Regions from separate parts of the Micromonospora aridisoli genome, predicted to be linked through region 1. Evidence: riboswitches for the same ligand, from Rfam matches in the RefSeq annotation. Region 1 holds a riboswitch; the other holds the start of a gene.

What was found. Region 1 has a riboswitch for cobalamin ahead of SM447_RS20580 ((2Fe-2S) ferredoxin domain-containing protein). Riboswitches for the same ligand answer to the same signal wherever they lie in the genome.
Region 2: it holds a riboswitch for cobalamin, as region 1 does, so the genes downstream of both, SM447_RS14285 (ribonucleoside-diphosphate reductase subunit alpha) here and SM447_RS20580 ((2Fe-2S) ferredoxin domain-containing protein) in region 1, are expected to answer to the same signal.

What each region holds. Positions count from the first base shown of each region.
Region 1 is NZ_JAXCFK010000009.1:280,985-284,389, forward strand. It holds gene cobN (cobaltochelatase subunit CobN) at 1-1,116, opposite strand, end outside; gene SM447_RS20580 ((2Fe-2S) ferredoxin domain-containing protein) at 1,113-1,766, opposite strand; cobalamin riboswitch at 1,890-2,071, opposite strand; gene SM447_RS20585 (sulfite reductase subunit beta) at 2,119-2,997, shown strand; gene SM447_RS20590 (precorrin-8X methylmutase) at 3,030-3,405, shown strand, end outside.
Region 2 is NZ_JAXCFK010000005.1:502,704-506,108, forward strand. It holds gene SM447_RS14285 (ribonucleoside-diphosphate reductase subunit alpha) at 1-1,698, opposite strand, end outside; cobalamin riboswitch at 1,843-2,046, opposite strand; gene SM447_RS14290 (MBL fold metallo-hydrolase) at 2,195-2,980, opposite strand; gene SM447_RS14295 (AAC(3) family N-acetyltransferase) at 3,229-3,405, shown strand, end outside.

The DNA.
Region 1 (3,405 bases):
CGCGCCGAGGTCGTAGCCGGCCGCACGCATGCGACGCAGCAGCCGGATCGCGGAGACGGGCGTATCCAGGCCGACGGCGTTGCCGATCCGGCTGTGCTTGGTCGGGTAGGCGGACAGCACGAGCGCGACCTTGCGCTCGGCGGGCGCCAGGTGCCGCAGCCGCGCGTGGTTCACCGCGATGTTGGCGACCCGGGCGCACCGCTCGGCGTCGGTCTCGTAGCGGGGCAGGCCGTCGTCATCGACCTCCTTGAACGAGAACGGTACGGTGATCAGCCGGCCGTCGAACTCGGGGATGGCGATCTGGGTGGCCGAGTCCAGCGGGGTGACGCCGTCGTCGGAGGCCTCCCACTCGGCCTTCGTCGAGGTCAACGCGAGTGCCTGCAGTACGGGGACGTCCAGTGCCCGGAGCCGCTCGACGTCCCACGACTCGTCGTCCCCGCCGGCGCCGGCCGTGGCGGGTCTGGAGCCCCCGGCCGCGAGCACGGTGACGACGATCGCGTCGAGGGTGGCGAGCTCGTCGAACAGGTCGTCGGGGGCCGCGCGCAGCGACGACACGAAGAGCGGGACGCCGGTGGCCTTGCCGGTGGCGTCGACCGCGTCGGCCAGGTCGTGGGCGAAGCCGCGGTTGCCGCTCACCTCATGGGCCCGGTAGTACACGATGCCGACGCGCGGCCGGTCGCCGGTGGCCTTGCGGGATACCCCCCACTCGGGCAGCACCGCCGGGGGATCGAAGCCCTCGCCGGTCAGCAGCACGGTGTCGGAGAGAAAGGCGTGCATCTGCCGCAGGTTCTCCGGGCCGCCCTCGGCGAGGTAACGGTGAGCTTCGGCGCACACCCCGATCGGAACCGTCGACAGCTCCATCAGGGCGGCGTTGGGCGTGCGTTCACCGCCGAGCACCACGCAGGGACGGCCGGACGCGTGGACCAGCGCGGTGAGGTCGCGAACGTCCTCGGGTGACCCGAGGACTCGCAGCACGACGAGATCCGCGTCGGCGACGAGCGCGTCGCGGCGCTCGTCGGTGGCCCGGGCGGGGTTCAACCAGGAGTAGCCCGCCCCGCTGGCACGTGCCGAGAGCAGGTCGGTGTCCGAAGTCGACATCAGAGCGATACGGGTCATGCTTCTCCTTCGATGGGCGCAGGCATGCTCGGGATGCGCAGGTCGTCGACGGGCCGGCCGGCGCCCAGGTGCTCGCGGACCAGCCGCTCGGCGCTGTCGGTGCGCACCGGGCCGTACCAGGTGCCGTCGGGATGCACCACGGCCACCGGCCCGTGGTTGCACGGGAACAGGCAACCGGTCTGTGCCATCAGGACGTCGGTGTCGGTGAGGCCCGTCACCACGAGGCAGCGGAGGATCTCGCGGTACGTCTCGTCCGCGCCGCGGGCGCTGCACCGCGGGCCGCGACAGACCAACAGGTGATGCCGGTACCGCGGCGGCCGCTCCCACGCCGGTGACGAGAGGGACGCCTCGCCGCCGGTGATGGTGCGACCGACGAATTCGATCACCGGCGGGTCGACCTGCTGTCGGTGCCAGTGGCCGGCAACCCGACCGATCCAGGATCGCGCATCCGCACGCTCCTCCGTGCTCACCGGCTCCAACCGGATGGCACGGACGCCGTCGGCGTGCAGCCGATCGAGCAGGTGGGTCAGCGTCGGGTCACCGCCTTGCAGGAACGCCAGCTGGGCGCCGGCGGCTTGCGCACGCCGGTGCAACTGGTCGGTGCGGGCGGCGTCCTGCAGCAGCGTCGCGACATGGACGAGCACGCTCACGGCTGCCGCTGCCCCATCGCCAGGTCCATGAGGTTGTACCGCTCGACGGCGGACGGAGGTACCCGCACGTGTTCCCCTTACGAGGTCGGGGGCTGTTTCGCGAAGCCCGGTCAGACCAGACGGCGAGTGCCGTGAGGGCCAGCAGGTCTTCGGACTCGGGATCGTCCGGACGGAGCGCCTTCCCAGACCGGTCGGTCCAGTGGCGTCGTGCTCCGCCCGTCACCCACACCGCTGCGCGTCAGTCCCGGATTCGCACCGGGTTCCCTGGCTCATCGCTGAGTTCGACTGGCGAGAGGACCGTAGCAGCCCGGCCGTCAGGCAGGAAACAGCCGGATCCTGGCACCATGACGCCATGACTCCACGCACCCGACGCGACCTGTGTCCGGGCCTGCTGCGGCCGTGGATCGCCGAGGACGGCGCACTGATCCGCGTACGGTTGCCGGGGGGAATCCTTCCCACCGGCGCGCTCGTGGCCCTGACGGACGTGGCCGAGCAGCACGGCGACGGTGCGATACGCCTGACCAGCCGCGCCAACCTCCAGCTGCGGGGCTTTGACCACGACGGCGGGTTTCTGCCCGACCCGGTCGTCGATGCGGTGATGTCCACGGATTTGATCCCGTCGCCGTCCCACGAGCGGGTGCGCAACATCATGGTCTCTCCGCTGACCGGACGGGTCGGTGGACGGGTCGACCTGCGGCCGGTCGTACGCCAGCTCGATGAACTGGTGTGCGCCGAGGCCGGTCTCGTCGAACTGCCCGGCCGGTTCCTGTTCGTCCTCGACGACGGGCGCGGTGATGTGGCCGGCCGGGACCTCGACCTCGGTCTGGTCGCCGTCGACGCTGACCATGCCCAGATCCGTGCCGGCCGCTCGGACTGGGGCGAAGTGGTGGCCCTCGACCGTGCCGCGCCGGCCCTGACGAGGCTCGCCGCTCGTTTCGTCGAGGCCGCCGGAACGCAGCCGGGGTCCCCGTGGCATGTTGACGAGCTGCCCGCAGGCGGTGAAACCCTGCTGGGCAACCGCGTCGCGGCCCTCCCCGGCACCCGGGTGGCCACCGGCCCGCCGACCCTTGGCATGATCACCCAGGACGACGGGCGCCACGCGCTGCACCTCGCCGTGCCCGGCAGCGGCCTGGACCGGCGCCTGGTAAACGAGATCGTCGCCTGGGGCACCCCGCACGTCGTCGTCACGCCGTGGCGCACCCTGATCGTGCCCGACCTGGAGAACGCATGACCCTCGCCCCGCCCACACGCCGCTACGACTACGTGACCGACGGCGCGCAGATCTACGTCGATTCGTTCGCGACCATCCGCGCCGAGGCCGACCTGTCGGGCATCCCGGTCGACGCGGAGAAAGTCGCGGTCCGGATGATTCACGCGTGCGGGCAGACCGACCTGGCTCGCGACCTGGTCATCCACCCGGCGCTGGTCGCCGCGGCCCGCTCGGCGCTGCAGTCGGGCGCCCCGATCCTCACCGATGCGCAGATGGTCGCATCGGGCGTGACCCGGGCCAGGTTGCCGCGCGACAACGAGGTCCGCTGCCTGCTGCGTGACGCCCGCGTCCCCGGCATCGCCCGCGCCTGGTCGACCACGCGCTCGGCCGCCGCCGTCTCGCTGTGGGCTGAACACCTCGATGGCGCCG
Region 2 (3,405 bases), on a different contig from region 1:
GGTTTCGGCGTACGCGGGATGCGGGCCGAAACGTTCGGCGAGCCCGGCGGAGGTCTCCAGCGCGGTCAGGAAGATCTCCTCCTGCACCCGGGTGGACAGTTCCCGCGCCCGCGCCGAGTCGAACGGCAGCCGCAGCGTGAACAACGCGTCCTGCAGGCCCATCAGCCCGAGCCCGACCGGACGCCAGCGCGGGTTCGACACCGCCGTCTGTTCGGCCGGGTAGTAGTTGATGTCGATGACCCGGTCGAGGAACACCACCGCGGTGCGTACCGTCTCGCGCAGCCGGTCCCAGTCGACGCCGTCGGCGGTGACGTGCGCGCCCAGGTTGACCGACCCCAGGTTGCACACCGCGGTCTCGGTGTCGCTGTTGACCTCGAGGATCTCGGTGCACAGGTTCGACAGGTGGATCGTGTTGCCGGGCGCGCCGGTCTGGTTAGACAGCCGGTTCGCCGCGTCCTTGAACGTCATCCACCCGTTGCCGGTCTGCGCGAGCGTGCGCATCATCCGCCCGTACAGGTCGCGGGCCTTGACCGTCCGGACGGCCTTCTTCTCCGCCGCCCGGTACGCCTCGTCGAACGCCTCGCCGAACAGGTCCGGCAGCTCGGGCGCGTCGGACGGGTCGATCAACGACCAGTCCTCGTCCGCCTCGACCCGCCGCATGAACTCGTCGGGAATCCAGTTGGCCAGGTTCAGGTTGTGGGTACGCCGGGACTCCTCGCCGGTGTTGTCCCGCAGTTCCAGGAACTCCTCGATGTCCGGGTGCCACGGCTCCAGGTACACGCAGGCGGCGCCCTTGCGACGGCCGCCCTGGTTGACCGCGGCCACCCCGGCGTCGAGCGTCTTGAGGAACGGCACGATGCCGTTGGACCTGCCGTTGGTGCCTCGGATCAACGCACCACGACCCCGGACCCTCGACCACGAGATGCCGATGCCACCGGAGAACTTCGACAGCTTCGCCACCTGGTGGTAACGCTCGTAGATCGAGTCGAGTTCGTCGCGCGGCGAGTCGACCAGGAAGCACGACGACATCTGGGTGTGCCGGGTGCCCGAGTTGAACAGCGTCGGTGAACTCGGCAGGTACGCCAGGCTGGACATCAGCCGGTAGAACCCGATCGCCTCACCCGGCGTCCGCGACAGTCCGCAGGCGACCCGCAGCAGCCAGTACTGCGGCGTCTCCACCACCAGGCGGGTCTGCGGATGCCGCAGCAGGTACCGGTCCGCGACCGTGCGCAGTCCGAAGTACTCGAAGCGCAGGTCACCGTCCGGGTCCACCGCGTCGTCGAGCTTGCGCGCGTTGCGGGCCACGAACGCCGCGGTCGCGTCCCCGATCAGCCCCAGGCCGTGCGCGTACCGGATCGACTGGCTGAAGCTCGCCACCTGCTGCCCGCGGACCTCCTTGTCCACGTAGGCGGCCAGCAGCCGCGCCGCCAGTTTCGAGTACTGCGGCTCCTCACCGATCAGCTCGGCGGCCGTCTGGATGGACAGTTTGTCCAGTTCGGCGGTGGTGGCACCGTCGTACAGGCCGCTGATGGTCTTCGTCGCCACCCGCAGTGGATCGACCTCGTCGAGGTCGTCCACCCACCGCTCCACCGCCCGGACGATCTTGTTGACGTCCACCGGTTCCGTGGCGCCGTCGCGCTTGCGGACCTGCATCACGTGCCGCCGCTGCTCCGACACACCTGGGTCGGACGTCGGCATCTCCCGCACGACCGTCACGTCTCTCTCCTCGCGCCGTCTGCTCAAGGGCCTCGAACGCACGGGAGGACGCCACGGGATCCGCGCGCAGGGCGCGGTCCGTCGAGGGCGTCGGCCGTCCCGCGCGGCCTACGGCCGCCGCCCGCGAGTGCGGGCGGCGTGCTGGCAGGTCTTCGGACTCGTGGGCGTGCTCGCGCTCCTACTGGCCGTCGCTTCCCAGGCCGGGGCCCAGTGCTGTGTGACGGCGGTCGTTCCCACTTACCGCTGCGGGGCAGTCCCGGACTCGCACCGGGTTCCCTGTTGCCTCGGCCGCCCCGGATGGGCGCCCGAACCAGCTACGGGTGACACCATATATGGGTCGCCCACCAACGCAAGACACCAGATGGTGTGCCGGCGTGTTCGTGCAACGATCGTCACACCCGAGGGGGTACGCGACCCGTCCCGTCCCGTGCTTGACCGATCGGCGGCCGGCAGGACGCCGGCTGACCGGGGCCGGGGATCAGTCGGCCGGCGCTGTCGGCAACGGCAGCCAGCGCAGCCGCTCGCCGAGCCCGTCCGGGGCTGCGGCGAAGGCACGCTCGACCGCCTGCCGACCCTGGGAGAAATGCGACCAGCCCTCGTAGTGCACCGGGATGATGGTGCGCGGCCGGACCAGCCGGCAGAGTTCCACGGCGTCGGCCGCGGTGAGGCTGTAGTGCAGCCCGCCGGTGATCGGGAACCGCACCGCGCCCAGGTGCAGCAGCACCGTGTCGACGGTCATCCGGCGCGACACCTCACGCACCCCGGGGTAGAGCACGGTGTCACCGGTGATCCAGAGGACGCCGTGCTCCTGACCGGCCCACTCCAGCGCGAATCCGATCACCTCACCGACGACGGGGCGGCTCAGCGCCGGACCGTGCCGGCACGGCGTCGCGGTGACCCTGAGGTGCGGGCGGTCCCCGTCCTCAAGCACCATCTCGTCCCAGGCCCGCAGCCCCCGGACCCGGCCGCCGAGACGACGGGCCCCGGACCGCGTGGTGACCACGACCGGAGCCTCGGCCAGCAGGTCCCGTCCCCGGTCGTCGAGGTTGTCGGCATGATGGTCGTGGCTGAGCAGGATCGCGTCCACCGGCCCGATCTCGTCCGGTCGCAGCGCCGGCCCGGTCCTCTTACGCGAGCTGGTGCCCCATCCGAACGAGTACCGGCGGCCCGGCGGGTCGAAGGTCGGGTCGGTGAGAATGCGCCAACCGGACACCTCGATGAGCGCCGTCGGGCCTCCGACATGGGTGACTCGAACGTCCTTCATACCCGACCCCGCATGGCTGCCCGACGACGCATCGGTCCGTCGACCGAGCCGGCTCGTCCCGGGACCGCGCGGCCGGCCCGATCGCGGTACCCAGTCTAGGGGTGCCGATGCGAGCTGGCCCTACCGTCCGGCCCCGGATCCGGGCGATGCCCTTTCACCCGGCACAGACAACCGTCGGCCCGCGACAGTAGGGTCTACTGATCGAGACTGATCTGCCGCGCACGCGCGCCGCACTCGCCGACGACCTGGTGTCGCTCGGGGTGCGACGCGGGTCGGTGCTGCTGGTGCACTCCTCCCTCAAGGCACTCGGCTGGGTCTGCGGCGGCCCGGTCGCAGTGGTCCAGGCACTACTCGACGCGCTGGGTCCCGACGGCACGCTGGTGGTGCCGACCCACACCCCGGACAACACCGATCCCGCCGGCTGG